DNA from 3 places in the Modestobacter sp. SYSU DS0904 genome. Region 3 is predicted to be linked to each of the others. Evidence: riboswitches for the same ligand, from Rfam matches in the RefSeq annotation. Region 3 holds a riboswitch; each other region holds the start of a gene.
What was found. A riboswitch is a leader RNA that binds a small molecule or an ion and turns the genes downstream of it on or off. The one in region 3 is predicted to bind cyclic di-AMP.
Positions count from the first base shown of each region.

Region 1: another riboswitch for cyclic di-AMP. It lies ahead of ACI79U_RS14150 (LysM peptidoglycan-binding domain-containing protein); the one in region 3 lies ahead of ACI79U_RS04035 (C40 family peptidase).
Region 2: another riboswitch for cyclic di-AMP. It lies ahead of ACI79U_RS02050 (aggregation-promoting factor C-terminal-like domain-containing protein); the one in region 3 lies ahead of ACI79U_RS04035 (C40 family peptidase).

Region 1 is NZ_JBJHAQ010000021.1:34,417-37,677, reverse strand. It holds gene ACI79U_RS14155 (alpha-amylase family protein) at 1-591, opposite strand, end outside; gene ACI79U_RS14150 (LysM peptidoglycan-binding domain-containing protein) at 716-1,477, opposite strand; cyclic di-AMP (ydaO/yuaA leader) riboswitch at 1,479-1,652, opposite strand; gene ACI79U_RS14145 (acyl-CoA dehydrogenase family protein) at 1,943-3,163, shown strand.
Region 2 is NZ_JBJHAQ010000002.1:172,919-176,179, reverse strand. It holds gene ACI79U_RS02055 (YceI family protein) at 1-392, opposite strand, end outside; gene ACI79U_RS02050 (aggregation-promoting factor C-terminal-like domain-containing protein) at 637-1,560, opposite strand; cyclic di-AMP (ydaO/yuaA leader) riboswitch at 1,581-1,715, opposite strand; gene ACI79U_RS02045 (class I SAM-dependent methyltransferase) at 1,916-2,563, opposite strand; gene ACI79U_RS02040 (universal stress protein) at 2,615-3,148, opposite strand.
Region 3 is NZ_JBJHAQ010000004.1:93,319-96,579, forward strand. It holds gene ACI79U_RS04030 (DUF3817 domain-containing protein) at 1-131, opposite strand, end outside; gene ACI79U_RS04035 (C40 family peptidase) at 305-1,465, opposite strand; cyclic di-AMP (ydaO/yuaA leader) riboswitch at 1,481-1,650, opposite strand; gene ACI79U_RS04040 (GNAT family N-acetyltransferase) at 2,076-2,534, shown strand; gene ACI79U_RS04045 (phytoene desaturase family protein) at 2,531-3,261, shown strand, end outside.

The sequences.
Region 1 (3,261 bases), on a different contig from region 3:
GCCCAGCTCCAGCCAGAAGCCCATGATCCGGTGGATCTCGTCCCGGACGTCGGGGTTGGAGATGTCGAGGTCGGGCTCGGACGAGTAGAAGCGGTGCAGGTAGAACTGACCGGCTTCCTCGTCCCACGCCCAGTTGCTGTCCTCCTCGTCGGGGAAGATGATCTTCCGCTCCTCCGCCGGCCGCTCGTCGGACCAGACGTACCAGTCGCGGTACTTGGCGTCGCGGCTGCGGCGGGCCTCGCGGAACCACGGGTGCTCGCTGGAGGTGTGGTTGACGACCAGGTCGGTCACGACCCGGATGCCGAGGTCGCGGGCGGTGCGCACGAACTCGACGAACTCCCCGAGGCTGCCCAGGCGGGGATCGACCGAGTAGTAGTCGGCCACGTCGTAGCCGTTGTCCCGCCGGGGCGAGGGGTAGAACGGCAGGAGCCACAGGCAGGTGATGCCCATCCCGCTGAGGTACGGCAGGCGCTGGGTCAGGCCGCGGAAGTCGCCCACGCCGTCCCCGTCGGAGTCCATGAAGCGCTCGACGTCCACGCAGTAGACGACGGCGTTCTTCCACCACTGGTCGCTGACGGCCGGATCGAACATGACGCGTCGCTACCCCGGTCGGCCGCGTCCGACCCGGGGAGACGGCCGGTGTCCCCTGCCCCTCGGGAGGGGCAGGGGACACCGTCGGTGCGGGTCCGGCTCCGGACGACCGGGGCCGGGCGGGTCAGCGCGCCTGGTAGCTCACGTGCGGGTGGTCGAAGTGGTTCGCCGTGACGCTGCCGCGGTCGCCCATGGGGCTCCAGGAGCCCGTCGGCGAGGTGAGCATGCGCTGCTGCCAGATGATGTACTTCACGCCCAGCTCGTCCCAGTTCGCGACGTGGTACTGGACGACCGCGTCCCCGAGGGCGGCGTCGGACATGACCATGAAGTCCAGTGCCAGCCCCGCGGGGTGGCCGTTCATGTCGGCGGCGCCGGGCCGGGTCCCGCCGATGGTGACACCACCGGCGCCCGGCACGTTGCTGACGACGGCGTCCGCCGCGGACGCCACGTGCGGCTGCACCGGGCCCGCGGTGTTGGTGATCCGGGCGACCGCGGACTGCGGCGCGGCGATCAGCGCCTGGACCGGTGCCGGTGCCGGTACCGGTGCGGGAGCAGCCGCCCCGACGCCGGAGAGGAACAGCACCTGCCCCGGGGTGATGGCGTTCGGGTTCCCGCCGATGACCCCGGCGTTGCGCTGGAAGAGCCCCCGCCAGGACTGGCCGTGGGCCGCGGCGATCGCGGCGATCGTGTCGCCCGGCTTGACGGTGTACTGGTCCCCCTGCGCAGCTGCGGGTGCAGCGACGACCGCGGGGGGCGGGCTGGTGGGGTGGGCCTGGGCCGGGGAGCTCAGGACGCCGAGCGTGACGACGGAGGCGCCCGCCACGACGGGGAGGCCCACGAGGACCTCACGGGTACGGACGAAACGCGGTGCGCGGTGCTTAGACATGGTGATCTCCGATCACCGCCGCCGGGGTTAGCTGTCGGGTTCGGGCGATCGGTGCCCGGCCGGCGATGCCGGCTTCACCCCGAGGCGCGCTGGCTGGTGGTGTCAGCGCGCCGTGTGCGGTGGGTCCCCCACCCCTGCCCTGAATGCTCAGGATGACGACCGGCAGGCAGGGTTTGGCGGACCGGCGCCACGCCCACGAGGCGGGCGTGACCGGAACGTTATGTTCTGGAACCGCCCGGTGTCGCTGTGGTGCCGATCACGTCAGCGGCGCGTCGTGGACGGCACGCCGACGGCGCCCGGAAAGACGCCCGACACGGTCGTCGATGCCTGCCGTCCGGGCACCGCGGCCCGTCCGGGGTGGTGGACCCCGGTACCGCCGCTGGTGCGCGGTCGTGGAAAGTGGCACGGGTCGAGCCTGACGGGCAGGCGCGGCAGCGAAGGGCAGCTATGGGTGACGACGCAGGCATGACCGAGCACGCCGGCCGGGAGAGCGCTGCCGTGGCGCCGGGGGAGCGGCTCTACGCCGGCTGCGACCCGCTCGGCTACGAGCAGTTGCTGACCGAGGAGGAGCGCGGCCAGCTGTGGCGGCTGCGCCGGTTCCTGGACGGCGAGGCGCGACCGCTGCTGGCGGAGTACTGGGAGCGCGCGGAGTTCCCGGCGCAGCTCGTGGCCCCGCTGGCCGCGCTGGACCTCATCGCCCCGCCGTCGCTGACCGCCGGCGGAGCGGCGACCCGGTCGCTGTTCACCGGGTTCCGGAACTTCGAGCTGGCCCGCACCGACGCCTCCCTGGCCACCTTCTTCAACGGCCAGTCGGGGCTGTTCCGCACCACCATCGAGCGCGGCGGCAGCGCCGAGCAGGTCCGCCGGTGGCTGCCCCGGGTCGACTCCTTCGCCGCGGTGGGCGCCTTCGCCCTCACCGAGCCCGACCACGGGTCCGACGTCGCCGGCGGGCTGGAGACCACCGCCCGGAGGGAGGGCGACACGTGGGTGCTCGACGGCCGGAAGCGCTGGATCGGCAGCGCCGTCCTCGCCGACGTGCTTGCCGTCGTCGCCCGCGACGTCGCCGACGGCCAGGTCAAGGCCTTCCTCGTGCCGCGGGACGCGCCCGGGGTCGAGCTGGCCACCATCACCGGCAAGACGGCGCTGCGGATGGTGCAGAACTCCGACATCACCCTGCGTGCGGTGCGGGTGCCCGAGGAGGACCGGCTGGCCCGGATCACCTCCTTCCGCGACGTGGCCGACCTGCTGCGGTCCATGCGCTCGGGCGTCGCCTGGTTCACCGCCGGGGTGCAGGCCGGGGCCTACGAGGCCGCGCTGGGGTACGCCGGCTCCCGGGTGCAGTTCGGCCGGCCGATCGCCGGCTTCCAGCTCGTGCAGGAGAAGCTGGCCACGATGCTGGGCAACCTGGTGGCCTCGCTGGGCATGGCGGTGCGCGTGGCCCAGCAGCAGGACGCCGGCGTCTACCGGGACCAGGACTCGGCGATGGCGAAGTCCTGGACGTCGGTCCGCATGCGCGAGACGGTCGCGCTGGCGCGGGAGGTCGTCGGCGGCAACGGCGTGCTGCTGGACCACGACGTCGCCCGGTTCTTCGCCGACGCCGAGGCCATCTACACCTACGAGGGCACCTACGACGTGAACGCCCTCGTCGTCGGCCGGGCCATCACCGGCATCAGCGCCTTCACCTGACCGCGGCACCCGCCGCCGGGCGACGGCCACCGGGAGAGCCCGGCGCGGGGGAGTCGGGTGCAGGGGAGTCGGGGCTGCATGACGTTGCGGGTGTGCAG
Region 2 (3,261 bases), on a different contig from region 3:
TCCTTGATGGTCAGGTCGCCGGTGACCCGGTAGACGTCGTCGTCGACCTGCCGCACCGCGGTGGAGTCGAAGCGCATCTCCGGGAACTGCTCGACGGCCAGGAAGTCCGCCGAGCGCAGGTGCGCGTCACGGTCGGGGGCGCCGGTGTCGATGCTCGCGGTGCGGATGCGCAGCGAGACGGTGCTCGCGGTCGGGTCGCCGGTGTCGAGGTGCGCGGTGCCGGCGAAGTCGGTGAACGCGCCGCGCACCGTCGTCACCATCGCGTGCCGGGCGCGGACGCCGATGCGGGTGTGCGCGGTGTCGACGAGGTAGTCGCCGGTGACGTCGGCCAACGCCGCCGTCGCGGCGTCGAAGTCCGAGGCCGCGGGCTCGGGTGCCCGGTGCTTGCCCACGGTTCAGCCCTCCTGGTCTGGGTGGTCCACCCGGTGATCCTGACCGATGGGGGTGACATCGGGGCAGGGTGGCGTGTTCGGCACGCGAGGAGGGGCCGCCCGGTGCGGGCGGCCCCTCCTCGTCGGTGCCGGGTCGATCAGTGTGCGGTACGGATCGCCGGCGTGCAGATCGGTGCGGTGCAGACCAGTGCGGTGCGGATCGCTGCCGTGCTGGTCACTGCTGGGTCCACCGGCGCGGGTCGGCTCAGTACCAGCCGGCGGACTGCGACTGCGACCAGGCGCCGCACGGCGAGCCGTACCGGTTCTCGATGTAGATCAGGCCGGCGTCGATCTGCCGGTAGCCGTCGGAGGTCTTGGCGATCCCGGTGCCCTTCCAGGTGGAGTCCAGGAACTGCGGGATGCCGTAGGCGGTGCTGCGCGGGTTCTGCGCGTTGGGGTTCCAGCCGCTCTCCTTGCCCCACAGCTTCTCCAGGCAGGAGAACTGGCCGGAGTCGCCGCCGAGCTTGGACAGCGCGTAGCTCTGGAACGAGCCGGCCGGCGCGGCGGCGGCCGGGGCAGGGGCTCCCCCACCCGAGGAACCGCTCGAGGAACGCGGGGCGGCCGGTGCCCGCGGGGCCGCCGCGGCGGCCTGCTCGGCCTTGCGGGCGGCCGCCGCCTGGCGGGCCTCCTCCGCCAGGCGCGCCTCCTCGGCGAGCCGGGCCTCCTCGGCCTTGCGGGCCTCCTCGGCGAGCCGGGCCTCCTCGGCGGCGATCGCGTCACGCGCCGCCTGGTCGGCGGCGGCCTGCGCCTGCTGGGCGGCCGCCTCGGCCTCCTGGCGCTGGCTGCGGTCGGCCACCAGCTCGCCCAGCCGGTTGCCGACCTCACCCTCGGCGACGACGGTGCCGGCGTGCTGGGCGGTGAGGCCGAGCTGGGTGGCGATGCTCATCGGCTCGGGCGCCGCGGTGGCCTGGGCGTCGGTCTGCCCGCTCACGACGACGTTGACCACGACCGCACCGACCGCGGCGGCGGCCAGGTACATCGCCGGACGACGCAGGCCGGCCGGGGGCGCCAGGCGGCGGGACCGGCGGGGGGTCTCCTCGCCGCCGACGGGGAGGACCGCGGTGGGCAGGTCGCCGTCGGCGGGGAGGTCGGGGCCGGCGTGGTCGTGCAGGGTGGTGCGGGGGGACATGAAGGAGGGGGCTCCCGGGCTCTTCCGTGGCCGCCTACCGGGTTAGCTGACGGATTCGGGCGGGAAGACGCCCTACCCGGCCGGGCGCGTGCCCGGGCGGGATTCACCCCAGTGCTGCGGTGGGTCCCCGGATCGCTGCGGAGAGCGACTCGGCGGCACCCGGCGCGGGCTCCCCGGATGGGGACGTGACGTCCGGCCGGACTCGACCACGGTAGAGCTCGTTACGACCTCGTGACAATGCTCGGCGGCCAGTTCGTCGGCTTCTGCGGCGAGGCCCCTGGTCAGCGCCGTGTGATCCGTCCCGCAGGCCCCATCGGTCCCATGAGGTGCGTGACGGGGCGCGGGCCGGGCGGGGTCAGGGCAGGCGCCAGACCGTCGTCCGGCGGACCTCGCCACCGTCGGCGTCCGGGACGTCGTGGACGGCGGCCGCCAGCAGCCCCTCGCGCGGCACGTAGGCGCGTCCGGGGTCCCCGAGCAGCACGGTGGCCCCGCGCAGCCAGTGGGCGCCCAGGTACGGCAGCACCCGGGCGGTCATGTCGCGGTCGTAGCAGACGTCGCCGGCCAGGACGACGTCCACGTCGGGCCCGTCGTCGTCCAGCACGTCGCCCACCACCTCGATCCCGGTCACCCCGTTGAGCTCGGCGTTCAGCGCGATCGCGGTGTGCGAGTACGGGTCGACGTCGCTGGCCACGACGTGCGCGGCGCCGGCCTGCAGCGCCGCCACGGCGACCAGCCCGCTCCCGGCGCCGAGGTCCAGCACCCGCTTGCCGGCCACGAGCTCCGGGCGGTCGAGCACGTGCCGGGCCAGCGCCTGGCCGCCCGGCCAGGCCGCGGCCCAGAACGGTGGGTCCTGGCCGGCCCCGCCGGCCTCGGTCTCCATCGCCTCCCACAGGGCGACCACGTCGTCGGCGACGTGCAGCTGCACCTCGGGCACCAGGGTGGGCCGCTCGACCCGGGTGTGGGCCTGCAGGAAGGACGGCGGGACGCGGTCGGGGGCGGGCACCCCGTCAGTGGACACCCAGGGGCCCGACCGCGCGCCGCCGGGGTGAGCTGCTCAGTTCTTGCTGTCGCTCCGGACCACGGTGACCGGGCAGGGGGCGTGCCGGGTGACCTGGTCGCTGGTCGAGCCCAGCAGCAGGCCGGCGAAGCCACCGCGGCCGCGGGCGCCCACCACCAGCACGTCGGCCTGCCCGGCGGCGGCGATGAGCGCCTTCACCGGGGCGGTGTGCGCGACGTGGCAGGTGACGCCCGCGGCACGCTCCTGGCCGAGCGCCGAGACGACGTCGGCCTCCAGGTCGGCCTGGACGGCCTTCTCGTAGTCGCTCATCGGCGGGACGTAGCCCGGCGACCAGCTGGCCGGCTGGGGTGCGGTGGCGATCCGCCAGGCGCGGACGACGTGCAGCGGCCACCCGGCCCGCTCGGCCAGGCCGGCCGCCCACAGCAGCGCCTCCTGGGCGCACCCGGAGCCGTCGTGACCGACGACGACCCCACCGCCGACCGCCCCGGGCACGGCCTCTCCCGCTGCCTCGGCCATCGCCTCGTCGACCTCTGCCGCGAGCGCGTCCCTCGTGCCGCCCTGCTCCGTCACCGCGTCCTCCTGATCCGTGCCCGTGCTTCCCGTGCCCGGTCATCGATGACCGGGCTGCTCGCCCCCAGCCTGGCCTACGGGCCACCGGTCGCACAGAGCCGGAGGTCCCGGGT
Region 3 (3,261 bases):
AGCTCGGAGGTGCCCAGCACCCACTTCACGAACATCCCGGCGAGCAGGAGCGCCCAGGACACCGCCTCGGCGACGGCGACGACGCGGAACGTGCGGGCAACGGGGGCGGGGGCGAGCAGACGGGCAGCCACGACCGGGGACAACGAACCACCGGCGCCCCGGTCTCCCGGATGTGACGAAGGACCCCCTCCTCCCACCCTTCGCAGGCTCAGGGCGGGACCCGGGAGGGGCCGTTCCAGGGCCCAGAGACGACGGTGCCCCGGCCGCCGTGAGGCGACCGGGGCACCGTCGTGAGGCGCTGGCGTCAGCCGGCGATCCGCCGCATCGCGGTGATGCTGCCCATCACGTCGATGCTGGCGACCTTGACGACGTCGCCCGAGGTCGGCGCGTGCACCATCTGGCCGTTGCCGATGTAGATGCCCACGTGGCTGACCGGCGAGTAGAAGGCGATGACGTCGCCCGGCTGCAGCTCCCCGCGGGAGACCGCGCGGCCCATGGTCGCCTGCGCCCGGCTGGAGTGCGGCACCTTGATGCCGGCGGCGGCGTAGGCGTACTGCACCAGGCCGGAGCAGTCGAACGACCCCGGACCGGCCGCGGCCCAGACGTAGGGCTTGCCGCGCTGGGCCATGGCGGTGCTGACCGCGGTCGCCGCGGCGCCGCTGGAGGCGACCACCGGGGCGGACGGCGCCGGGGCGGCAGCCGGAGCCGAGCCGCGGGCGGCGTTGCTGCCCCCACCGGCGCGGGCCCCCGGAGCCGGGGCGGAGCCGGCGGCGGACCCGGCGGCCTGATCGGCCGCCGCGGCCTCGGCGGCCTCGGCGGCGTGCTGGCGCTCGGCCTCGGCCCGGGAGGCGGCCTGCTCCGCGGCGGAGAGCCGCTCGTACATCGCCTGGTACTCGGCGATCTGCTTGTTCAGGTCGGTGCGCTGCTTCTCGACCTGGTCCAGCTGGCGCTGCGCCTCGGTGGCGGCGGTCTCGGCCGCGGCCTGGGCCTCGGTGGCCTGCTCGTCGGCCGTGACGGCCTCGCCCAGGATGCCGTTGTTGTGGTCGGCGATGGAGCCCAGCGTGCCGACGCGGTCCAGCAGCTCGTCGGCGGAGTCGCTGGTCAGCATCGCCTGCAGGGTGCTCAGCTGGTCGCCGGTGTAGGCGCTGCGGGCGACCTCGCGGACCCGGTCCCGGGCGCCGACCAGGGCGGCCTCGGCGGCCTCGACCCGGGCGGCCGCGGCGTCGACCTCGGCCTGCTTGGTCTCGAGCTCGACCCGGGCGTCGTTGAACTGCTCGGTGACGACCTCGAGTTCGTGCGCGCGCTCGGCGACCAGGGTGGCCGCCTCGGCGGAGGTGGTGGGTTCGGCCGCGGCGGGCGCGGGGCTGAGCAGCGGGGCGGCCACGAGGGCGCCGGCGGCGAGGAGGGTGACGACCGCCCGGCGGGAGGTGGACCCGCGGCGGGCAGGGTTGAGCGAACTCGCCATGTTCGGCGGGTGGTCCTTTCTTCCAACGAGCCGCCTACCGAGTTAGCTGACGGGTTCGGGTGGGAAGACACCCGGCACCTGCGGCCCGGCTGGGCCGCGCGGTGCTTCACCCCAGTGCTGCGGTGGGTCCCCGGTCCCCTGGCCCGCCGGAGTGCACGGGCCGCGGAGTTCGGCGGCGGTCTGGTCGGTCGCCACCGAGGGGTGGCTGAGGAGCCCGTCCGGACCGTCGCCCACCGTAAGGGCGTTATGGGCTCGTGACAAAGGCTCATTGCGATTTTGTTGAGAAACTCCCGGCGTGTGCTCCAACACGCTCACCGAGCGTGACAGGCGCGCCGGATCGGGCGTGTCGGCCGTCTCGGACACCGCGGTCGGGCGGCCGACACGCTTCCCGAGCTGGGCACCCGGCCGGACGCGGGCAGCGCCCCCGACCGCGGCCGGGCCGGGGAACCCCGACCGCCGTCGGCGACCGTCCGTCACGCTCCGCGAGCAACGGCGCGGCTCAGCGCCGTCGTGGCTCCGCGGTCCCACGGCGCTCCCGGCGCGGCGCTCCCCGACCGCCGACCCGGAGCCTGCTAGCGGGGCCCGGAGCGCGGCGCGCCAGGATGGACCGGTGCCCACCCTCACCACCGCCCCCTGGGACGACCCCGACGTCGCCGCGCTGACCGCCGCCCAGCAGGTCGAGCTGCGCGCCCGCTACGACGGCACCGGCGAGCCGGGGGTGCCGCCGTCCGCCGCCGACGTCGCCGTGGTGCTGCTGGCCCGGGACGACGACGGCACCCCGATCGGCTGCGGCGCCCTGCGCCCGCTGGGCGCGGCGGAGGCCGAGATCAAGCGGATGTACGTGGTTCCCGGCGCGCGCGGCCGCGGGGTGTCCAAGCTGCTGCTCGCCGGGCTGGAGGCCGAGGCGGTGGCCCGCGGCTGGACGACGGTGCGCCTGGAGACCGGCGTCCGGCAGCCGGAGGCGATCGCGCTGTACACCTCGACGGGCTACCGGCCGATCGAGGCGTTCGGGCACTACGTGGGTGCCGACGACCCGCACGCGGTCTTCTTCGCCCGGGAGCTGGGGTGAGCACCGCGGCCCGGTACGACGCGATCGTCGTCGGCGGTGGGCACAACGGGCTGGTCGCCGCCGCCTACCTGCAGCGCGCCGGGTGGTCGGTGCTGGTGCTGGAGCGGCGGGACGTGCTCGGCGGCGCCGCGGTCAGCCAGCAGGTGTTCGGCGGGGTCGACGTCCGGCTGTCGGCGTACTCCTACCTGGTCAGCCTGCTGCCCGACCGGATCGTGACCGACCTGGCGCTGCCGGTCCGCCTGGTCGACCGGGCCGTCGCCTCGTACACCCCGCTGCACCGCGACGGCCGGCACCGCGGCCTGCTGGTGGAGCGGGACGAGGGGCCGGCGACGGCGGCGTCCTTCCGGGCGCTCACCGGTGGCGACGGCGAACTGGCCGGCTGGCAGCGGTTCTACGGCCGGCTGACCACCCTGGCCGAGGACCTGGCGCCCACCCTCACCGAGCCGCTGCCCGGCGAGGCGGAGCTCACCGGCCGGCTGCGCGACCCGGCCATCTGGCACGACCTGCGCGAGCGGCCGCTGGCCGACGTCGTCGCCGACCACCTGACCGACGACGACCTGCGCGGCATCGCCCTCACCGACGGGCTGATCGGCACCTTCGCCGACGTGCACGCCGCCGACGGGCTGGCCGGGCGGTGCTTCCTCTACCACCTGGTGGGCAACGGCACCGGCCGCTGGCGGGTGCCGGTCGGCGGCATGGGCACGGTCAGCGGCGCGATCGCCACCGC